One region of the Streptomyces sp. Tu6071 genome, then DNA from elsewhere that is predicted to be linked to it. Evidence: riboswitches for the same ligand, from Rfam matches in the RefSeq annotation. Region 1 holds a riboswitch; each other region holds the start of a gene.
What was found. A riboswitch is a leader RNA that binds a small molecule or an ion and turns the genes downstream of it on or off. The one in region 1 is predicted to bind thiamine pyrophosphate.

Region 1 (7,681 bases):
TCGCGCTGGCGATCTTCGGCGGGGTGATCGTCTCTGTTCTGAGTGTGGTGATCGGCCTGCTCTTCAAGGTGCTCGTCTTCGTCGTCGTGGTCGCGGCGCTCGTGTTCGTCGTGCGCAAGTTCAAGGAGTCGGCGGGGCCAGGAAGCCGGCGCTGAGCGAGCGGCCCGCGCCGGTCCGCGCCGCGCCCGTCGCGCGGCCACCGGCGGGGGAATTCCGCGTCCCGGAGTTGACGGAACACCCCCCGAATGGGTGTCGTCGACCATCAACTCCCGTCCGGAGGAGCGCCCTTGTCCTCCACTGATGCATAGCTCTGCGTGACGCTTGGGCCGTCGGTGTTGCCGCCCGGGGCCGGTGTGTTCGTATGGTCCATGCGGGCCGAAGGGGTGAACGTGGAGGAATCCCCGCGCGCCTTGCATGTGCGGAACCCCTGGGGGCAGCCGGAATACGGGTGATCGGTGGCGGGGATTCCACGAACCGCCCGACCGGAAACGGCTCGGACGGATTTTCCCTCACGTTTCTTCCCGCAATCAGCAACAGCGGGATCACGCGCTGTGATGTGATGTGTTCACTGAGCTAGATGTCAGGAGTGTCAGGGGATTTGCCCCTGGCAAGGTGACGGCAATCGACGGGGTTGGCGATGCGCGAGTCCGTACAGGCAGAGGTCATGATGAGCTTCCTCGTTTCCGAGGAGCTCTCGTTCCGTATCCCCGTCGAGCTTCGCTACGAGGCCGCCGATCCCTACGCGGTACGGCTCACCTTCCACCTGCCCGGTGATGCCCCGGTCTCGTGGACGTTCGGGCGCGAACTGCTGGCGGACGGCATCGACGAGGCGTGCGGCGACGGGGACGTGCGGGTCTCGCCCGTGGAGCCGGAGCCCCTGCTCGACGGGGAGGGCCCCGGAGAACTGCACATCAGGCTCCAGGTCGGCACCGACCAGGCCCTCTTCCGGGTGGGCATGGCGCCGATCGTCGCCTTCCTCGACCGCACCGACCGCCTCGTCCCGCTGGGCGAGGAGCGCGCCTGCGCCGACTTCGAGAGCCACCTCGACGACGCCTTGCACCGCATCCTCGCCGAGGAGCCGAGCGCGGGCTGAGCCCGCCCGGAACCCCCAGGCCGGAATCCGCCCGGAACCCTCGCCGGGAACCGGAGCGACGCCCACCCCCGTGCCGCGTCGGGTCCGTCGGCCCCTCGCTCGCGGCGGTCCGCCCGCCCGTCGTGCCCGCAACGGCCCGCCCGCCCCTCGCGCCCGTCGCGGCTCCGTGCCCGTCGCGGCTCCGTGCCCGTCAGGTCCGTCGTGCCCGTCGTGGCCCCGCGCCCGCCCGCGTGCCCGCCCCTCAGCGTTTCCTGCGGCGTCCGCCGCCCCCGAGCAGCCGCCCGGCGGATACGGGGCCGGGCACCTCAGGTCGCGGCGGAACGCCCCCGACGCCGGACGACGGCGGGTGCGGAACACGGTCCGCCGAGACCACGAGGGTCGCGAGCGCCGTCGTGACCGGCACCGAGGCGACCAGGCCGATCGAGCCGACGAGCGTCCGCACGATCTCCTCGCCGACGAGTTCGCTCGTCGCGACCGCGCCCACGTCGCTGCGCGCGAGCGAGAAGAGCAGCAGGAGCGGTAGCGCGGCCCCCGCGTAGGCGAGAACCAGAGTGTTGACCACCGAGGCGATGTGGTCGCGGCCGATCCGGAGCCCCGCCCGGTACAGCGCGCGCCGCGTCATCCCGGGGTCGGCCTGGTGCAGCTCCCAGACGGCCGAAGTCTGCGTGACCGTCACGTCGTCGAGCACACCGAGTGAGCCGATGAGGACCCCTGCCAGGAGCAGCCCGCTCATGTCGATGTGCGGGTAGAGCCCGTGGATGAGCCCCGTGTTGTCGTCGGTGTTGCCGGTGAGCGCCGCCCAGCCGATGAAGAGCGAGCCCAGTACCCCGATGAGCAGCAGCGAGGTGAGGGTGCCGAGCACCGCGACGGAGGTACGTGCGCTGAGGCCGTGGCACAGGTAAAGGGCGATCAGCATGATGGCGCTCGCCCCGACCACCGCCACGACGAGCGGGTTCGACCCCTCCAGGATCGCGGGCAGGATGAAGAAGGTCAGCACCAGGAAACTCACCGCGAGCGCCACGAGCGCCATGAGGCCCCGCAGCCTTCCCACCGCCACGACGACGAGCGCGAAGACCGCGGCCAGCAGCACCATCGGCGGGGTACGGCCCACGTCCGTGACGGAGTACTGGAGGGCGCGCGGCGCGTCGGGCGCGTAGGCGAGGACGACCAGCTGGCCCGCGTGGAGCCGGCGCGAGGCGTCGGGGCGGATCAGCTCGGGGTAGCGGTGCCCCTTGTCCTTCCCCTCGGTGATCTCGACCGTCGCCTGCTCGCAGACACCCGCCGCGTGCTCCCCCGAGCCCGCGCCGGATTCCGCGCCCGGCCCCGACGCCCCCGTACCGCCGGACGCCGAGGAGCCCGTACCGCCTGCCGAGGGGTCCTGCGGGCCGTTCCCGCCGCCTCCCGCCCCCGCGCCGCCGCCCCCGGCCGCGTCGTTGCAGCCGACGTGCTCGATGCCCGTGACCTTGCCGCTGACGGTCTGCCGGTCGAAGCCGACGCCCGACCGCTCGTGTGCCCCCGGAGCACCGGGCCACAGCAGGACGAGCCCGGCGACGACGGCGGCGGCGAAGGGGACCAGGACAGCCGCGATGACCGTGCGCAGCCGCCGTGAACCGGGCGTCGCCGGGCCGTGGTGGTGGTTGTGCTCGTGGCCCGGGGCTCGGCCGCGGTCCTCCGGGGGCGAGGGGGGCGGTGCGGGCGCCTGAGGCGTGGGAGGTGGCGTCGTCACCGGCCGATCATCGCAAGAACGGAGGGGGCCCTCTGGCCAGCACGCCCGGACGGACGCTAGCGTGGGACGCGATTTGTCCCCGCGGGAGCTCGGAGCACCGGGCTGAGAGGGCGCTGATCTCCTCGTACGGCCGCACGCGCGGCCGGAGGACGAACGCTGCGCCGACCGCTGAACCTGTTACCGGGTAATGCCGGCGTAGGGAGTAGGTCTCATGACCACATCGGACGCGCACACCCCTGCCTCCGCGCAGCAGCACGACACCACCGCACCCACCCGCGCTCTCGGCGCGCACAAGGCGTACGTCGAGGGCGAACGGGCCGGGCTGCGGGTGCCCGTGCGGAGGGTGCACCTGAGCGATGGTCGCGCGCTGACGCTGTACGACACCTCGGGCCCGTACACCGACCCGTCCGTCACCACGGACGTACGGCGCGGGCTCGACACCCCCCGCGCACCGTGGATCGCGGCGCGCGGCGACACCGAGACGTATCCGGGCCGGGTGGTACGGCCGGAGGACGACGGTCTCCAGCACACCGTCCCGCGTGGCGGCGCGGGCGGCCTCGACGCGGTCTTCCCCGGGCGTCCGCGCCGCCCGCGTCGCGCCCGCTCGGCGGCGCCGGTGACGCAGCTCGCGTACGCGCGACGCGGCGAGATCACGGCGGAGATGGAGTACGCGGCGCTCCGCGAGGGCGTCGCCCCCGAGGTCGTACGCGAGGAACTGGCCGCCGGGCGGGCCGTACTGCCCGCGAACATCAACCACCCCGAGAGCGAGCCGATGGTCATCGGCAAGCGGTTCCTCGTGAAGATCAACGCGAACATCGGCAACTCGGCGGTCACCTCCTCGATCGAGGAGGAGGTCGAGAAGATGACGTGGGCGACGCGCTGGGGCGCCGACACCGTCATGGACCTCTCGACCGGGCGGAACATCCACACCACCCGCGAGTGGATTCTGCGCAACTCCCCCGTCCCCATCGGCACCGTGCCGCTCTACCAGGCGCTGGAGAAGACCGGCGGGAAGGCGGAGGAGCTGAGCTGGGAGCTGTACCGCGACACCATCGTGGAGCAGGCCGAGCAGGGGGTCGACTACATGACCGTGCACGCGGGGGTGCGGCTCGCGTACGTGCCGCTCACCGCGCGCAGGACCACCGGCATCGTCTCGCGCGGCGGCTCCATCATGGCGGCGTGGTGCCTCGCTCACCATCAGGAGTCCTTCCTGTACACGCACTTCGAGGAGCTGTGCGAGATCCTCGCCGCCTACGACGTGACGTTCTCGCTCGGCGACGGGCTGCGGCCCGGCTCCGTCGCGGACGCCAACGACGAGGCGCAGTTCGCCGAGCTGCGCACGCTCGGCGAACTCACCGCGGTCGCCCGCGAACACGGCGTGCAGACGATGGTCGAAGGTCCCGGGCACGTACCGATGCACAAGATCAAGGAGAACGTCGAGCTGCAGCAGGAGGTGTGCGACGGGGCGCCGTTCTACACGCTCGGGCCGCTCACCACGGACGTCGCGCCGGGCTACGACCACATCACCTCCGGCATCGGCGCCGCGATGATCGCGTGGTGGGGCACCGCGATGCTCTGCTACGTGACGCCGAAGGAACACCTCGGGCTCCCCGACAGGGACGACGTGAAGACCGGTGTCATCACGTACAAGATCGCCGCCCACGCCGCCGACCTCGCGAAGGGGCACCCGGGGGCTCAGGAGTGGGACGACGCGCTCTCGCAGGCGCGCTTCGACTTCCGGTGGGAGGACCAGTTCAACCTGTCGCTCGACCCGGAGACGGCGCGGGCCTTCCACGACGAGACGCTGCCCGCCGAGCCTGCGAAGACCGCGCACTTCTGCTCCATGTGCGGGCCGAAGTTCTGCTCGATGCGGATCAGTCGGGACATCAGCGAGCGATTCGGGGCGGAGAGCGAGGCGGAGTTGAGCAAGGAGGAGATCGCGGCCGGGATGATGGAGAAGTCACGGGAGTTCGCCGCGTCGGGGAACCGCGTGTACCTGCCGCTGGCGGAGTGAGCGGGAGCCGTCGGGCGGGCCGGGCCGGGCTCCTCATGGCGTGTCCCGGCCCGGTTCCGGGCCCATTTCACCGCCCGGTCGCGGGTTTCCTCCGGTGCTGAGCGGCAACCCGCAGGCCATGACTGGAGAGAACCCGCAGACCAAGCACTCCCGCGACGCCGTGGCCGCTTCGGCCTCCGCGCCCGGGACCGACAATGCCCCGGTGGCGGCAACAGCGTCGGAGAAGGCCGATGCGGCGCTCTCCGTGGCCGGGGCGAAGACGGAAGAGGCCACCGAGGCGGCACGGGCACGTGCGCGCGCCGCCGGAGCGGCGGGCAAGCGTGTCGAAGCGAAGGCCAGGACGGGCGTGGACGCCGGGCGGCGCAAGGTCTCCGAGGTCTCGGAGAAGGCCGTCGCCTCGGCGGGCACGGCCTGGGGTACGGTCCGCGAGCACAAGGTGGCCGCGGCGAGCGCGGGCGCCGGGCTGCTGACGGTGGCCACTGCCTCGTTCCTCGCGGGACGGAAGTCCGGCGTACGAGCGGTGGGACCGCTCACGCGGCTGACCGGCGGGAAGCTGTAGCGAGGGGAGTTCCCCTCGGAGCCCGATGTTTCACGTGAAACATCGGGCTCTTCCGCGTGCGGGGGCGGGTGCCGAGGGGGATGGCGTGGGGTGGGGCCGCCCGAGCGGGGGCGACGGCTTGCGATGTTTCACGTGAAACATCGCTCACTCCGGGCGGTGTTCCGGGCCGCCGAAGTCGGGGCTGCTGAAGTCGGGGCTGGAGTACCGGGGGCGGGAGGCCGCCTCACCGTCCGCCTCGGGGCTGCTGAAGCCGGGGCGGTGGTAGCCGAGTCGGGGCATACGGGAGGCACCGCCGCTGCGGCTCGGCACGGGCCCGTCCTGCGCGGGGCCCTCCTCGCCCGGTGGGCCCTCCCCGCCGTGCTCCTGGAGGCCCGCGTCGTTCTGGAAGTGCTCCTGGAAGAAGGGCAGAAATCCCTTCTCCAGAAGGGCACGTCGCCAGTCGGCGCGGGCCCGCTCCACGCCCTCGGCCTCCGGATCGGGTTCGGCGGTTCGCGCGCGGCGCGGGTCGGCGGGGAGCGCGGTGGCTCCGTTGCGCAGGGCGGCGAGCAGCAGGGCGACCCCGGCGACGAGGATGGCGGCGGCTGCGAGGAGGGCGAAGATCCAGCCCGCGGTGAGCAGGGCGTCGCCGATGACGTGCTCGCTGTCCACGAGCCGCAGCAGGTAGCCGATGAGCAGCAGGACGACGGCGGCGACCGCGGCGAGCACGGGGGTGAGCGCGGCGACCACGGCGACGGCCCCGGCTCCCGATGCCTCCGTCACCTCACCGAGCGCGGCGGCGAGCCCTCCGCCCTCCTGCGCCCGCACCGGTACCTCGGCCCTCTCGGTGTCCCCGGACGCGCGTATCCGCAGGTCCTCGCGGACTCTGACGTAATGCCGGTACTCGGGCGCGGCGGTGGCGGCGATGAGGCCCGCCGAGCCGAGCGCCAGGGCCTTCAGCCGCGTGGCGGGGAACTGCCCGTCGGGGTCCGGCGCGGCCGGCCGCGGGACGGCCTGGCGCAGGGCCTCGTCGAGGACTCGCTCGAACTCGGGGTGGTCCTCGGGCAGCAAGTGCGGAGCGCTGTTCATGTGCATCCCCCGATGCTCCGTAGGGCCAAGGCGCCCGCTGGGTGCGGGCAGAGGGCGGAAGCGGAGGAGAGCCTGCTACGGATAAGGCGATGGTAGGCCGGGGACGGCGCAGGGTAACAGGGTGTTTCCGGAAATTGACCGGTCGTACAGGGGGACGCGGCGGCACGTGCGCCCCCCGCACGCCGGGTGGCGCGCCCGTCCGGGCAGGCCGGGAGGGGCGTACGGGCGGCGGGCGTGCTCGTGCGCGGGGCGGTGCGGGATCGCCGTGCGCCGGAGCGGGCACGGAGTGCGGGTGGGTGGGGGTGGTACGGGGCCGTGGCGGGGCGGCGCGGATCGTACGGGGGTGGTGGCGGGGGCGGCGCGGGGTGGCGCGTGCGGGGGCCTTCGGCGCGGCGCGTGCGGGGCCGTGCGGCGCGCGGGTACCCGGGGCGGCGCGGTGATGGCCGGGGGGGGCGTACGGCGCGTGCGGGTGGTGGGTGCCGTACGGGGCGTGCGGGGTGGTGGGGCAGCGCGGGGCGTGCGGGGTGGTGGGGCAGGGCGGGGGGTGTCAGGCCGGGAAGGGCACCTGACGTACCAGCAGCGTCCCCGTCATGGTCACGCCGCCGTCCATCGCGACGGCCAGGCGGTCCGCGTAGATGTGCGGGTCCTCGATCACCGGACGCGGGGTCTCCTCGCCGTCCTCGGTGCCGACATCGCCGAGCAGGTACGGGATGGGGCTGTGGCCGTGGATGATGCGGGAGCCGCCGAAGGTGTCGAGCAGTTCACGTACCGCCTCGGGGCCCGTCCGCTCGTCACGGAAGGCGAAGCGCTTGGTGAACTTGCGGAAGAGGTCCCAGCATTCGTCAGGATCGTTGCGCGTGAGGACGTCGTGGATCGTGTCGTTGACGGCCTCGATCGTGGAGCCGTAGTCGAGGTAGGCGGTGGTGTCGGAGTGCACGAGCAGGTGCTCGTCCTCCTCCACGATCGCGTCGAGCCGGGACATCCACTGGAGATGGACGTCCTGGAGGCGGTCCATGTCCGTCTTCTGGCCACCGTTCAGGAGCCACGCCGCCTGGAAGGTGGCGGTGCCCGCTCCGGAGCTGACCGGGGTGTCGCCGAAGCGGCGGGCGCCGAGGAGGAGCAGCTCGTGGTTGCCCATGAGGGCCTTGCAGTAGCCGCCGGCCGCGGCGGCCTCGGCGGAGAGGCGCATGACGAGGTCGATGACCCCGATGCCGTCGGGGCCCC
Region 2 (7,681 bases), 1.9 Mb from region 1:
CTCGGACCTCGGCGTCAACCCGAGCAACGACGGGCACATCATCCGGGTGGTCTTCCCGGAGCTGACCGAAGAACGCCGCAAGGAGTTCATCAAGGTCGCACGGACCAAGGGCGAGGACGCACGCGTCTCGATCCGCGCCGTGCGTCGCAAGGCCAAGGACGCCCTCGACAAGCTGGTCAAGGACAAGGAGACCGGCGAGGACGAGGTGCGCCGCGCGGAGAAGGAGCTCGACGACACCACCGCGAAGTACGTCGCGCAGGTGGACGAGCTGCTCAAGCACAAGGAATCCGAGCTGCTTGAGGTCTGATGAACGACTCCTCCTGGGACGCGCCGTCCCGTACCGGATACGGCGAGCCGTGGCCCACCTCCGGACAGGGGGCTGCCTCGGCGGGTCCCGTGTACGAAGGGCATGACGTCCAAGAGACTCGGCCCATGCCCATCGTGCCCGACGTACCCGCGAACGGCGGCGACCAGGACGACGACCGGGGGGCCGCTCGGCTGAGTGGTCCCCTGTTCCGCGACGAGGTGCCGCGGGAGCCCGGCCGGACCGAGCCCGTACCGCCCGCGACCCCGGTCGCGCAGCCGTCCCCGGCACCGAGCCCCGGCCGGCAGAAGAAGAGCGCCGGCCGGAACCTGGGGGCGGCCATAGGGGTCGGCCTCGGTCTCGGCGTCGTTGTCGTCGCGTCGTTGTTCATCGTCAAGGCCGTCTTCGTCGGCGTCATAGCGCTCGCCGTCGTCGTCGGCCTGTGGGAGCTGACCTCCCGCCTCGCCGAGCGCAAGCAGATCAAGGCGCCGCTGATTCCGCTCGCGGCGGGCGGCGTCGCGATGGTCGTCGCGGGCTACGTGCGGGGCGCCGAGGGCGCGTGGGTGGCGATGGCGCTGACGGCGCTCGTCGTGCTCCTCTGGCGGATGTTCCAGCCGCCGGAGGGCTATCTGCGCGACGTCACGGCGGGCGTCTTCGCGACGTTCTACGTGCCGTTCCTCGCGACGTTCGTCGCGCTGCTGCTCACGGCGGACGACGGGCCGCGGCGCGTGCTGCTCTTCCTCGTGCTCACGGTCGTGAGCGACACCGGCGCGTACGCGGTGGGCTGGCGCTTCGGCACGCACAAGCTCGCCCCCCGCATCAGCCCCGGCAAGACGCGCGAGGGACTCCTGGGCGCGGTGAGCTTCGCCATGGTCGCTGGCGCGCTGCTGATGCAGTTCATGATCGACGACGGTCAGTGGTGGCAGGGGCTGCTCCTCGGCCTGGCCGTCGCGGGCAGCGCCACCCTGGGCGACCTGGGTGAGTCCATGATCAAGCGGGACCTGGGGATCAAGGACATGGGAACGCTGCTGCCCGGCCACGGCGGCATCATGGACCGGCTCGACTCGCTGCTGCCCACGGCGCCCGTCGTGTGGCTGCTGCTCGTCCTGTTCGTCGGCTCGGGCTGAGGGCCGGGCGGCTTTCGCGACGAGGTCCGTGCCGGGCTGGGGCTGATGCCTCTCCTTCGACTCGGGGTGAGGTCCGGGCGCGCGTTACGCTGAAAGGGTCCGCCGTGACGTACGGCGGACCCTTTCGTGTACGGCCTCACGCCGCGTCGCGCCCCGCAGGGCGACATCGCGCACCGTACGCCGCCCCCGAGGCGCCCACCCGGCGCGTCGTCGCGTCCCCAGGGGCGCGCGGCGCCGCACCGTATCTGAGGAGTATTGGCCCATGCCGCCCGCACCGGGAGAACTCACCTTCGTCGCGCCGCGCGGTGCCAAGAAGCCCCCTCGTCACCTCGCCGACCTCAGCCCCGCCGAGCGCAAGGAGGCCGTCGCCGCCATCGGCGAGAAGCCGTTCCGCGCCAAGCAGCTCTCGCAGCACTACTTCGCCCGCTACGCCCAGGACCCGGCGCAGTGGACCGACATCCCCGCCGCGGCGCGGGGGCGGCTCCAGGAGGCGCTGCTGCCCGAGTTGATGTCGGTCGTGCGGCACATCTCGTGCGACGACGACACGACGCGCAAGACGCTGTGGCGTCTCTTCGACGGCACGCTCGTCGAGTCGGTGCTCATGCGCTACCCCGACCGCGTCACCATGTGCATCTCCTCGCAGGCGGGCTGCGGCATGAACTGCCCGTTCTGCGCGACGGGGCAGGCCGGCCTCGACCGCAATCTCTCGGCGGCCGAGATCGTCCACCAGATCGTCGAGGGCATGCGCGCGCTGCGCGACGGGGAGATTCCCGGCGGACCGGCGAGGCTCTCCAACATCGTCTTCATGGGCATGGGCGAGCCTCTTGCCAACTACAACCGCGTCGTGGGCGCCATCCGAAGGCTCACCGACCCGGAGCCCGACGGGCTCGGGCTCTCGCAGCGCGGCATCACGGTGTCCACCGTGGGCTTGGTGCCCGCGATCCATCGTTTCGCGGACGAAGGGTTCAAGTGCAGGCTCGCCGTCTCGCTGCACGCCCCGGACGACGAGCTCCGGGACACGCTGGTGCCCGTCAACACGCGGTGGAAGGTACGTGAAGTTCTGGACGCCGCGTGGGAGTACGCGGAGAAGTCGGGGCGGCGGGTGTCGATCGAGTACGCGCTCATCCGCGACATCAACGACCAGGCGTGGCGCGGCGACCTCCTGGGCCGGCTCCTGAAGAACAAGCGCGTGCACGTCAACCTCATCCCGCTCAACCCGACGCCCGGGTCGAAGTGGACCGCGTCGCGGCCGGAGGACGAGCGCGCCTTCGTGGACGCGATCGCGGCTCATGGTGTGCCGGTGACGGTGCGCGACACCCGGGGGCAGGAGATCGACGGCGCGTGCGGGCAGTTGGCGGCGGCGGAGCGCTGAGGGAGCATGGCGCGGCGGCGCAGGGCGGCGGGGTGCCGCGTGTGCCGCGAGGTGACGTGGTGCCGCGACGCGACGTGGTGGCGTGCGACGCGGCGTGCGTGGGTGTGGGCAGGATGCGGCGGGGCAGGCGCAGGGCATGTCGTGTGCACGATGCGGCGTGGACGTCGCGCAGGCGAGGCGGCGAGGACGTGGGGCACGCGACGTGGCGTGGACGGCGCGAGGCACGTCGCACGCGGTGCGGCCTGGACGGCACCGGTGCCCCGCGCGGCGTAGCGATAGGGTGGGAGAGCAGCATCGCTCGCGGCGCGTCCGGGAGCGCGACATCTTCATACTCCGTACGACGTACACATTCCGACAGGGGAGCGCCACAGCGCTGAGAGTGCGACACCACACCGGTCACCGGTGTACAGGTCGCAGACCCTCTGAACCTCGCCCGGGTCATTCCGGGTAGGGAGTTCGGTCACCACTCATGCTGTTGTGCCCTGCCCGCGGCCTCGCCGGCCGCGGGCAGGGCCGCGTCTTCTCCTGGCCACCCCAGGAGGAATTCATGTCCACCCGACGCAAGACCGTCGCCGCCATAGTCGCGGCGGGTCTGGCCGCTACCGGCCTCGCCGCCTGCGGCGACGACTCGGCGGCCGATGCCGGCCCGTCGAGCGGCAAGACCGTCACACTCGTCAGCCACGACTCCTTCGCCGCTTCCAAGAGCGTGCTGAAGAAGTTCGAGCAGAAGACCGGGTACCGCCTCAAGGTCCTCAAGAGCGGCGATGCCGGTCAGGCGGTGAACCAGGCCGTCCTCACCAAGGGGCGTCCTCAGGGCGACGTCTTCTTCGGCGTCGACAACACCCTGCTGTCCCGCGCCCTGGATCAGGGAGTCTTCCAGCCGTACGAGGCGAAGGGACTCTCCGCCGTCCCCGCAGACCTCCAACTCGACGGCAAGCGGCACCGTGTCACCCCCATCGACACGGGTGACATATGCGTCAACTACGACAAGAAGTACTTCGAGGGTAAGAAGCTCGACCCGCCGAAGACCCTCGCCGACCTCGCCGACCCCGCCTACAAGAACCTGCTCGTGACGGAGAACACCGCGACGTCTTCGCCGGGTCTCGGCTTCCTCCTCGGAAGCGTCGCGCAGTACGGGGAGCGGGGGTGGCAGACGTACTGGAAGAAGCTTCGCGCCAACGGCGTCAAGGTCGTGGACAGCTGGGAGCAGGCGTACAACGAGGAGTTCTCGGGCTCCGCCGGTGGACACAAGGCGGGCGGCGACCGGCCGCTCGTCGTCTCGTACGCCTCCAGCCCGCCCGTCGAGGTCCTCTACGCGGATCCGCGGCCCGAGGACGCGCCCACGGGTGTCGCGACCGGGACGTGCTTCCGGCAGACGGAGTTCGCGGGTCTGCTCGACGGTGCGCCCAACCCGGAGGGCGGCAAGGCGCTCCTCGACTTCCTGCTGAGCGACACCTTCCAGCGGGACATGCCGCTCCAGATGTTCGTCAATCCGGTCGTCAAGGGGACGGCGCTGCCGGATCTGTTCACGCGGTACGGAGCGGAGGCCGACGGAGCGCGGACCGTCGCGCCGCAGAAGATCGCCGAGCACCGTGAGGACTGGATCAACGCCTGGACCTCACTGGTCGTCAAGTGAGGTCGCGCGGGATGTCGCCTGGGACGCCGCACGACGCGTCGGCGCGCGCCGTAGGTCGCGCTGACACGTCGCGACGTCCCGCGCGACGTCGCCTCACCCCGGCGCGTCCCGTGACGCGACGTCGCGTCACCGTGCTGCTCCTCGTCGCGGCCGCCGCGCTCTTCTTCGCGCTGTTCTTCGGCTATCCCGTCGCGGCGATCGTGGGGCGTGGGCTGCACACCTCGGCGGGGTGGCAGCTCGGCGCCGTCGCGGATGTCCTGGGGCGCCGCGACATACGCGACGTGCTTTGGTTCACGACGTGGCAGGCCCTGGTGTCCACGGCGTTGACCCTTCTCCTCGCACTGCCCGGGGCGTACGTCTTCGCGCGCTTTGCTTTCCCCGGGAAGGGCGTGCTGCGCGCCGTCGTCACGGTGCCCTTCGTCCTGCCCACTGTCGTGGTCGGCAGCGCCTTCCTCGCCGTACTCGGGCGCGGCGGGCTGTTGGACGAGCTGTGGGGCGTGCGCCTGGACACCACGGTCTGGGCGATCCTCGCGGCCCACGTCTTCTTCAACTACTCCGTCGTGGTGCGCACGGTCGGCGGATTGTGGGCGCAGCTGGACACGCGGCAGGAGGACGCCGCGCGCACCCTGGGCGCTTCGCGCTGGCGGGCCTGGCGGGCGGTCACGCTGCCTGCGCTCGCTCCCGCCGTGGCGTCGGCCGGCTTGATGGTGTTCCTGTTCACCTTCACGTCGTTCGGGATCGTGCAGATCCTCGGCGGCCCGGCCTACTCGACGCTGGAGGTGGAGATCTACCGGCAGACGGCGCAGCTGCTCGATCTCTCCACGGCGGCGGTGCTGACGCTCGTCCAGCTCGGCGCCGTCGTGGCGGTGCTGGCTCTGCACGCGTGGGTGCTGCGCAGGGGCGAGAGCACGTTGCGGCTCGTGGACCCGTCGCGCACGGCGCGGCGGCCACGCGGCGTGGCGCAGTGGACGCTGCTGAGCGGCGTCCTGGGTGTCGTCGCGGTACTTCTCGTGCTGCCGCTCGCGGTGCTCGTCCTGCGCGCCTTCGACACCCCGGACGGCTTCGGTCTGACCTACTTCCGGGCCCTCGGTTCCGCAGACGGAGGCACCTTCCTCGTCGCTCCCATCGCGGCGGTCGGCAACTCTCTGCGTTACGCGGCCGTGGCGACGCTCATCGCCCTCGTCGTCGGCGGCTTGGCCGCCGTCGCGCTCAGCCGTGAGCGACGGGGGCAGGACGGCCGGCCGGGCGGCGTATCCCGGCTGCTCCGCGGATTCGACGCCTTGCTGATGCTGCCGCTCGGGGTGTCGGCGGTCACCGTGGGCTTCGGCTTCCTCATCGCGCTCGACGAGCCTCCGCTCGATCTGCGCGCGTCCTGGATTCTCGTCCCGCTCGCTCAGGCACTCGTGGGCGCGCCGTTCGTCGTCCGGACGATGCTTCCCGTGCTGCGCGCCGTCGACCAACGGCTGCGCGACGCCGCGTCGGTGCTCGGGGCGTCGCCGTGGCGGGTGTGGTGGGAGGTCGATCTGCCGCTGGTACGTCGCGCGGTGCTCGTGGCCGCCGGCTTCGCCTTCGCCGTGTCACTGGGCGAATTCGGCGCGACCGTCTTCCTCGCCCGCCCGGACAGCCCGACGCTGCCCGTCGCCGTCGCGCGCCTCCTGGGACGTCCCGGCGACCTGAACTACGGGCAGGCAATGGCGCTCTCCACTGTCCTCATGCTGGTGTGCGTCGTCTCCCTGCTGGTCCTGGAGCGGCTGCGCCCACGCGACGTGGGCCAAGGAGGCAGGGGTCCGTCCGGCCGTGCACGGTCCAGCCCCGCCGCCGTCACGAAGCCGCGCCAGGCTCCGGCGCTGCGCCCGGACGGCGCGGTCACCGCCCCCACCGAGGGGCCCCTTACGAAGGAGAGGTCGCGCTGATGCCGCGCTCCAGTGGTGCACGTCGCGAGAACGCCGCCGAGGCTTCGGCGCGCGACGGGGGGACGGCGCGGGCCGCGACGTCGCGCGTCGTCGGCGTGCGACAAGGGGAAGCGGAGCCCAGGGCCGCGTTGCGCGTCGACGGGGCCACGGTGCGTTTCGGGAACGGGCGGGCGGCGCTCGACGCGGTGGACCTGTCGGTGCGCACGCACGAGGTCGTCTGCGTCCTGGGGCCCAGCGGGAGCGGGAAATCGACGCTCCTGCGCGCCGTCGCGGGCTTGCAGCCGCTCGACGCGGGGAGCGTGTGGCTCGGGGGCGAGGATCAGCGCGACGTGCCGGTGCACCGGCGCGGCGTGGGACTCATGTTCCAGGACCATCAGCTCTTCCCGCAGCGCGACGTCGCGGGCAACGTCGCGTTCGGTCTGCGCATGCGGCGTATGCCGTCGGGTGAGCGCGAAGCGCGGGTGGCCGAGTTGCTGTCGCTCGTCGGACTGGCCGACGCGGGGCATCGCGGCGTCGGTTCGCTCTCGGGCGGCGAGCAGCAGCGCGTCGCCCTGGCGCGCGCGCTCGCGCCCAGGCCCAGCCTGCTCATGCTCGACGAGCCGTTCGGACAACTCGACAGGACGCTGCGCGAACGCCTCGTGCAGGAGCTGCGCGAGCTGTTCACCGCGCTGGGCACCACGGTGCTCGCCGTGACGCACGACCAGGGAGAGGCGTTCGCCCTCGCCGACCGGGTCGTCATCATGCGCGACGGGGCGATCGCGCAGTCCGGGGCGCCGCTCGACGTCTGGCGGCGCCCCGCTGATCCCTTCGTCGCGCGTTTCCTCGGCTTCGGCAACCTGGTACGCGCCCGGGTTACGGGACGCGTCGCGGAGACGCCGTGGGGGCGGTTGCCGCTGCACGAAAGCGTCACGGCGGCGTCAGGGGAGCACACGGTGCTCGTACGGCCCGGGGGAGTGCGCCTCGTCGCGGAGTCCGGCGGCCTTCCGTGCGAGGTCGTGGCACGGACCTTCCATGGCACCCACGTCTCGGTACGACTGCGTCCCCACGACGCGCCGGAGATCGAGGCGACGTGCACGTTGTACGAGGCACCGGAACGCGGGGACCGTGTAGGCGTCGTCTTCGACGCCCAGGACGTCGTGGTGCTGGACTAGCGCCACGACGCGCGCCGCGTGGTGGCCGACGCGGCGCGCGACGTACGCGGAGCCTGGCGCGACGTCGCGTGCGCCGCACCGTCTGTTGCGACGTTGCGCGAGATCTGACGCGACGGCGCGCAGTTCCGTCTGACGCGACGTCCCCCGTCCTCCGTTGCGCGACGTCGCGTGGCTCACT
Region 3 (7,681 bases), 3.2 Mb from region 1:
GCGCGCCCGGACCAGCTGGAGGCCCGCAAGGAGCGCGACCCGTACCCGCCCACGCACTACGACGACTGAGCGGGACCCGCGCGGGAGGAACGGCGGCGCGGCACGGACAAGGGCGTGAGCCCGGTCCGTGCCGCGCCGCCTTCGCACACGCCGCGCCGCCTTCGCACACGCCGCGCCGCCTTCGCACACGCCGCGCCGCCTTCGCACACGCCGCACCCCCCTCGCACGTGCCGCACCGCCCCCGTGTACGGCGCCCCGCCTTCGCCCCAACGCCCCGTCTCAGTAAGTGAGTTAAGCGGGCCCGACCACGCGGGCGTACGCCGGTCCGGGGAGACGCGAGGGCGGCGCGCGCCGCCCTCGGCCGCGCGGGGACGCCTGCCGCCGCAGTTTCCGGCCATCCAGGGCTCAAACCTGGTGATCTATGCGCGTCAAAGGTGCGGGTCCCGGGAGGAAGAGGAGGGAAACGGGCGGTCCGGACGATTCAGCGGGCGGCGACATTGCGGGCACATGTCGACGGGGGACGAAGCGGGGCTTTCCCGGCCGGACGGCAAGCGGCTTCTTTTCCAATTCTTTCCCCGGGAACGGGTCCGCATAGCGACCCCGCGCGTCCGGGAGCCGAACGGAATCCGCCAACCTCGTGATGCGCACCTGACATTCAGCGGCCGGGGCTGCCACAGTCTCCCTCGGCCAGCGGTCGGCACGCTCCTTCCCCACCGCCCACCGCGGGCCCTTCGTCACCCCACCGGCCGCCTGTGCGCGGCCCGTTGAAGGAGCCCTTCCTTGAGACGAACCTCCTCCCGCCGCGCCGCCGCCACCGGCGGCGCACTGCTCGCGGTCTCCGCGCTGCTGACCGCCGCGATGCAGACGGGCGTGGCCACCGCCGCGCCCTCCCCCACCGGGAAAGCCGCCTCGGCGGCCAGGCCGGGAGCCCTGCCGGCGAAGCTGTCCCCCGCACAGCGCGCCGAACTCATCGCCAAGGCACAGAAGAAGAGCGCCGCGACGGCGGGCGAACTGAGCCTCGGCGCCCAGGAGAAGCTGGTCGCCCGCGATGTGATCAAGGACCAGGACGGCACGCTGCACACGCGCTACGAGCGCACGTACGACGGACTGCCCGTCCTCGGCGGCGACCTGGTCGTCACCACGAACCCGGCCGGTGAGACCGGCAAGGTCGTACGGGCCTCGCAGGCGAAGCTCAGCGGCGTGAAGACCACCGCGAAGGTCCCCGCGGCGACGGCGCAGAAGCAGGCGCTCGGCGCGGCGAAGGCGCAGGGCGCCGCGAAGCCGGCGACCGACCAGGCGCCGCGCAAGGTCGTGTGGCTCGCCGAGGGCAAGCCCGTACTCGCGTACGAGACCGTGATCGGCGGGCTCCAGGAGGACGGCACGCCCAACGAACTGCACGTCGTGACGGACGCCGCGACGGGCGCGAAGCTGTACGAGTACCAGGGCATCGAGAACGGCACGGCCAACACGCAGTACAGCGGCACAGTGACGATCAGCACCACGAAGTCGGGTTCGACGTACAACCTGACGGACGCGACGCGCGGCGGCCACAAGACGTACACCCTCGCCAACAAGACCTCGGGCACCGGGACGCTCGTCTCCGGTCCCGACGACGTGTGGGGCGACGGGAAGGGCACCACTCCCGAGACGGCGGCGGCCGACGCGGCCTACGGCGCGCAGGAGACGTGGGACTTCTACAAGAACACCTTCGGGCGCAGCGGTATCCGCGGTGACGGCGTGGCCGCCTACTCGCGGGTGCACTACGGCAACCAGTACGTCAACGCGTTCTGGGACGACAGCTGCTTCTGCATGACGTACGGGGACGGGGCGGGCAACGCCGCGCCGCTCACCGCGCTCGACGTCGCGGGCCACGAGATGAGCCACGGCGTCACCTCGGAGACCGCGGGCCTCAACTACAGCGGCGAGTCCGGCGGTCTCAACGAGGCGACGAGCGACATCTTCGGGACGGGGGTGGAGTTCTACTCCAACACCGCGACCGACCCCGGTGACTACCTCATCGGCGAGAAGATCGACATCAACGGCGACGGCACCCCGCTGCGCTACATGGACAAGCCCAGCAAGGACGGCGCCTCGGCCGACAACTGGTCGTCCACGCTCGGCAACAAGGACGTGCACTACTCCTCGGGCCCCGCGAACCACTTCTTCTACCTCCTCTCGGAGGGCAGCGGCGCCAAGACCGTCAACGGCGTGAGCTATAACTCGCCGACGTACGACGGGCTTCCGGTCACCGGCATCGGCCGGGACAAGGCGCTCCAGATCTGGTACAAGGCGCTCACCACGCAGTTCACCTCCACCACCAACTACGCGGGCGCCAGGACCGGCACGCTCGCGGCGGCCTCCTCGCTCTACGGGGCGACCTCGGCCGAGTACAAGGCGGTGCAGGACGCCTGGGCGGCGATCAACGTCGGCGCCCGCTCCGGCGGCGGCACGGACCCGGGCAACGGCGGCGGGACGGTGTTCACCTCCACCACCAAGGTCGCGATACCGGACGCCGGTTCGGCCGTCACCTCCTCGCTCGCGGTGACGGGTCGCAGCGGCAACGCGCCGTCGAACCTGTCGGTCGCGGTGGACATCACGCACACCTACCGCGGTGACCTCGTGGTGGACCTCGTCGCCCCGAACGGCACGAGCTACCGGCTCAAGAACTCCAGCTCCTCGGACTCGGCGGACAACGTCAAGGCCACCTACACCGTCAACGCCTCCTCGGTCGCCGCCAACGGCACGTGGAAGCTCAAGGTGCAGGACGTCTACTCGGGCGACAAGGGCACCATCAACGGCTGGTCGCTGACCTTCCCGTAAACCCCCTCGCAAGATCTCGGCGGAACTGGACCCCCCGCCGGACGCGACGCCCCGGCCACCTCAGGTGGCCGGGGCGTCGTCCCGTATCAACTGCCTTTACCGAAAGGGGGTTTCCCCTCTGTGCCGGGCGTCCGTCAGCCCACCACTCCCCACTCCCCCACGTCCCCCGGCGCCTGCCCCCGCGCCGCCGCCCGCTGCCGCCGGGCCGGTTCGCCCCGGTGGAGGAGGTCCCGGACCACCGCATTGACCTCCTCCTCGTCCCCGAGGTCCGCGAGCGCCTCGCCGACGTGGGCGAGCAGGGCCGCGACCGCTTCGCCCGCCGGTACGGCCGTGCCGCTCTCCGGGTGGACGAGCGAGCCGCCGAGCCCGTACCGCGCCGCGGTCCACAGCGCGGCGGCGACGTCGTGCGCCGGGACCGGCGCCGGGACGCGGCCCGCCGCGCGCTCGCGCAGCGCCGTGACGACGAGCGCGCGCGTGAGCCCTGCCTGCGCGGCGACCTCGCGCACGGTCGGCATGACATCGGCGACGCGCACCTCCAGCGTCGGGACGTGCGCGGACGGGCGGGCGAGCCAGTAGGCGTTGCGGGCGCGTTCAGGGAGGACACCGGTCGCGAAGAGCCTGCGGTGCGTCGCGTCGTAGTCGGCCGCGTCCGTGAAGTACGGCGGGATCTGCGTGGTGGGCCAGCGCGAGAGGACCATGGTGCGCCAGCTCGCGAAGCCGGTGTCGACGCCGTGTTCGTAGGGGGAGTTCGCCGAGAGGGCGAGGAGCACGGGCAGCCAGGGGCGGACGTGGTCGAGGGCGTGCACCGCGGCCTCGCGGTCGGGGACGCCGACGTGGATGTGGCAGCCGCAGGTCTCGGTGCCCTGGGCGAGGAGGCGGTAGAGCCCGGCGACGTCGCGGTAGTGCGGAGCCTCCGTCGGGGTGCGGGGCGGGGCCTGGCGTGCCGCCGTGCCGTGGGCGAGGACACGGCAGCCGGCCTTTCCCGCCGCCTCGACGAGGCGCTCGCGCGCGGCGGAGACCTCGGCCCGCAGCTCGGGCAGGCCCGCGCACACCGGGCTCGTGGTCTCGATCATGCTGCTGAGCAGTTCGCGCTGCGGGACCGTCACCGCTCCCTTGGGGTGGAGCCTGTGGTGCACGTCGAGCACCCGTTCGGCGGCGTCGACCGGGACCAGGGTCTCGGCGTCGACCAGCAGGAACTCCTCCTCGGCGCCGAGGGTGGGGGGTGCGCTGTGGGCCGCGGGTAAGCCCGCGCCCCCGCTCTGCGTTGCGCTGGCGGGCATGCGGCAGCTCCTCGTGAAGTGGAGTGGGACGCGGGAGGCCCGAACGGCGGGCCCCGGGGCCGGGCCTATCCACTTTGCCGCCGGCGGAAAGGTCGCAGGAGAGCGCATACGGGGCGCCCCGGCGCACGGAGGCCGTGCTTCCGCGATCCGGGGGCGCGAAGGTCCTTCGCGGCGCCGCGCGACCAGGCGTTACGCTGGCGGCATCACCGGACACGGGGTGCCCCGCCAGGGGCTGAGATCACACCCGTCGAACCTGAACCAGCTCGTACTGGCGGAGGGATGTCTTCCATGTCATTGCCGCATGCCCCCGGTCACGCCCCGGAGGGCACGGCCCTTCAGCGCTCGGACCCGGCCTCCCGTGTCTTCGGCGGCCGGATGCCCGAGGCCCCCGGCGATCTGCGCGTCGAGGCGCGCGGCATCGCGCCCGTGCCCGACGACCGGCGCTACGGCGGTCCGGGCAGGCTCTTCACGGTGTGGTTCGCGCCGAACCTCACCATGACGGGGGTCTTCACGGGGACCCTCGGCATCGTCCTCGGTCTCGACTTCGCGACCGCGCTCGCGGCGGTCGTCGCGGGCACGCTCCTCGGGGCGGTGCCCGTCGCGTACCTCGGTACGTGGGGCAGCGGGACCGGGGCCGGTCAGCTCCCGCTCTCGCGGCTCGCCTTCGGGCCCGCCGTCGTGCTGCCGGGGGTCCTCCAGTGGCTCTCGTCGGTCGCGTGGGACGCGCTCATCGGCCTCTTCGGCGGGGACGCGCTCGCGCGGCTGTTCGACTGGCCGTTCTGGCTCGGGGTGCTCGTGATGATGGCCGGGCAGGGCCTCGTGGGGGCGCTCGGTTACGAGGCGATCCACCGGCTCCAGAAGCTCATGTCGTTCGTCCTCGCGGTGGCCTTCGTGATCCTCGCCGTGAAGATGCTCGACGGCGTGAGCCCGGCGGCCTCGGGCAGCGCGCACGGCATGGACCGCTTCGGCGCGATCATGCTGACCAGCACGGTCGCGCTGAGCCTGTCGCTGTCCTGGGCCCCGTACGCGAGCGACTTCAGCCGCTATCTGCCGACGAAGACCTCGCGGACGCGGATGTTCTGGTACACGCTGCTCGGTGTGAGCCTGTCCTTCGTCGTCGTGCAGACGCTCGGTCTGTGGGGCGCCTCGGTCTTCACCGACCAGACGGCGGGCGGCGTCGAGAAGCTGCTCGGCGGGGGCTGGCTCGGCGCCTTCGGGCTGCTCGCCGTCGCGCTCGCCGCGCTGTGCAGCAACGCGATGAACGACTACAGCGGCTCGCTCGCGCTCCAGACGGTCGGCGTGCGCGTCCCGCGCCCACTCGCCGCGGCGGGCGCGGCGGCGCTCGGCTTCCCGCTCGTGCTGTGGATGCACGCCGCCGACACGACCGCGCGCTTCCAGAACGTGCTGCTCTTCGTGGGCTACTGGATTCCGGGGTTCGTCGCCGTCGTCGTCGTGGACTGGCGCGCGCGGGCCGGGGCGAGGGCCCGTACGGGTACGGGGCTCGACCTCGGCGTCGAGAGCGCGCGGCCCGTGCCGTGGTGGCCCGCGCCCCTCGCGTTCCTCGTCGGTTTCGCCGCCGCCGTGCCCTTCATGAACACCTCGCTGTACGCGGGCCCGGTCGCCGACGCGCTGCACGGCGCGGACCTCGCGTACTACGTCGCCTTCGTGGTGGCGCTGCTCGTCTACGCCCCGCTGCGGCTGCGCGCCGGCCGCGAGGCCGCGTGATCCCCGTACCACCCCTGGGAGTCCTGCCATGACCACTGAGCCCCTGGAAGCCACCCGTGCCGCGCTCGCGCGGGTGCGCGGCGCCGAGCCGCTCGTGCAGTGCCTGACCAACACGGTCGTCACGAACTTCACCGCGAACGCGCTGCTCGCGCTCGGGGCCTCGCCCGCGATGGTCGACGTCCCCGGGGAGGCGGACGCCTTCGCGCGGGTCGCGGGCGGCGTCCTCGTCAACCTCGGCACGCCCCACGCCGAGCAGCGCGCCGCGATGACGGAGGCGGCGACGGCCGCGCGCGAGGCGGGCACGCCGTGGGTGCTCGACCCGGTCGCGATCGGCGCGCTCCCGGTGCGTACGCCACTCGCGCACGCCCTGCTCGCGCTCGGACCCGCGGTCGTACGGGGCAACGCCTCGGAGATCCTGGCGCTCGCCGGGGCCGGTGCGGGCGGGCGCGGCGTGGACGCGGCCGAGAAGGTCGAGCAGGCGGCGGAGGCGGCGCGCGGGCTGGCCCGGACGAGTGGCGCGGTCGTCGCGGTCTCGGGGCCCGTGGACCTCGTGACGGACGGGGCGCGGACGGTGCGGATCGCGAACGGGGACGCGCTGCTCACGAAGGTGACGGGCGGCGGCTGCGCGCTCGGCGCGGTGATGGCGGCCTTCGCGGCGGTCACCGAGGACGTGTTCGACGCGGCCGTGGCGGCGGTGACGACGTACACGGTCGCCGCCGAGCTGGCGGCGGAGGGCCGCCCGGGTCCGGGGACCTTCGCGGTCCGTTTCGTGGACGCGCTCGCCGCCGTGGGGGACGCGGACCTCGTCGCGCGGGCGGCGCTGTCGTGAGGCCCGATCTGTCGGTGTACCTGGTGACCGACACGGCGCAGTGCGCGGCACGGGGGCGGACCGTCCCGGAGACGGTCGCCGCCGCCGTCGCGGGCGGGGTCACGGCGGTGCAGGTACGGGAGAAGGACGCGGGCGGGCGGGCGTTCCTGGAGCAGGTGCGCGCGGTGGCGGACGTGCTGCCCGCGCACGTGACGCTCCTCGTCAACGACCGCGTCGACGTCTACCTCGCGGCCCGCGCCGCCGGGGCGCGCGTGCACGGGGTCCACGTGGGCCAGTCGGACCTGCCGGTCGCGGCGGTACGGGACCTGGTCGGCGCGGACGCGCTGCTCGGTCTGAGCGCGGCGACGCCCGGGGAGCTGGCGGAGGCCGCCGCCGCGCGGGTGGACCACGTCGGGGTCGGCGCGCTGCACGCGACGACCACCAAGGCGGACGCGCCGCCCGCGCTCGGGATCGAGGGCTTCGCGCGCCTGCTCGCCCCGGCCGGTCTCCCCCCGGCGGTCGCGATCGGCGGCGTGGTCCCCGCCGACCTGCCCGCGCTGCGGCGCGCGGGCGCGGCCGGCGCGGCGATCGTCTCGGGGATCTGCGCGGCGGCCGACCCCGAGACGGCGGCGCGGCGATACGTGGCGGCGTGGGAGCGGGGCGTGGGCTGACCGGGGGCGGACTCGCGTCCCGGGCCGCTCGCCCGGCGCGGCGGGACCGCGTCCCGGCCCGCTCGCGCCGGCTCGTACCGCTGCGGGTGGGGCCCCGTCAGACCGCCGCCGGGACCTTGCCGCGCTCGTGCTTCCAGTAGCCGGAGAAGGTGATGCGGTCCTTCGGGAGGCCGGAGGCGACGAGGTGGCGGCGGCCCTCGGTGGCGAGGCGGGACTCGCCGACGACGTACGCGTAGCCGGTCGGGGCGAAGGCGGTGCGGCGGCGCAGCTCGGCGAGGACGGCTTCGCCGGGGACGGCGTGGACGTCGTCGCGGACCACCCAGACGATCTCCATGCCCGCGGGCGCTTCGAGGTCCCTGCGGTCGGCGGCGAGCGGG

Region 2: linked by a shared signal. The riboswitch ahead of STTU_RS07970 (thiamine ABC transporter substrate-binding protein) and the one ahead of thiC (phosphomethylpyrimidine synthase ThiC) in region 1 are both predicted to bind thiamine pyrophosphate.
Region 3: linked by a shared signal. The riboswitch ahead of STTU_RS02875 (purine-cytosine permease family protein) and the one ahead of thiC (phosphomethylpyrimidine synthase ThiC) in region 1 are both predicted to bind thiamine pyrophosphate.

Annotation. Positions count from the first base shown of each region.
Region 1 covers NZ_CM001165.1:3,837,961-3,845,641, forward strand. The annotation lists gene STTU_RS15850 (DUF5326 family protein) at 1-155, shown strand, start outside; gene STTU_RS15855 (SsgA family sporulation/cell division regulator) at 638-1,093, shown strand; gene STTU_RS15860 (YibE/F family protein) at 1,335-2,819, opposite strand; TPP riboswitch at 2,891-3,038, shown strand; gene thiC (phosphomethylpyrimidine synthase ThiC) at 3,031-4,833, shown strand; gene STTU_RS15870 (hypothetical protein) at 5,036-5,392, shown strand; gene STTU_RS15875 (hypothetical protein) at 5,537-6,463, opposite strand; gene STTU_RS15880 (metallophosphoesterase family protein) at 7,005-7,681, opposite strand, start outside.
Region 2 covers NZ_CM001165.1:1,978,876-1,986,556, reverse strand. The annotation lists gene frr (ribosome recycling factor) at 1-307, shown strand, start outside; gene STTU_RS07980 (phosphatidate cytidylyltransferase) at 307-1,431, shown strand; gene rlmN (23S rRNA (adenine(2503)-C(2))-methyltransferase RlmN) at 1,694-2,803, shown strand; TPP riboswitch at 3,150-3,275, shown strand; gene STTU_RS07970 (thiamine ABC transporter substrate-binding protein) at 3,351-4,439, shown strand; gene STTU_RS07965 (ABC transporter permease) at 4,451-6,352, shown strand; gene STTU_RS07960 (ABC transporter ATP-binding protein) at 6,352-7,503, shown strand; gene STTU_RS07955 (VOC family protein) at 7,677-7,681, opposite strand, start outside.
Region 3 covers NZ_CM001165.1:685,682-693,362, forward strand. The annotation lists gene STTU_RS02860 (hypothetical protein) at 1-69, shown strand, start outside; gene STTU_RS02865 (M4 family metallopeptidase) at 781-2,820, shown strand; gene STTU_RS02870 (carboxylate-amine ligase) at 2,955-4,100, opposite strand; TPP riboswitch at 4,304-4,397, shown strand; gene STTU_RS02875 (purine-cytosine permease family protein) at 4,389-5,825, shown strand; gene thiM (hydroxyethylthiazole kinase) at 5,854-6,654, shown strand; gene thiE (thiamine phosphate synthase) at 6,651-7,304, shown strand; gene STTU_RS02890 (siderophore-interacting protein) at 7,402-7,681, opposite strand, start outside.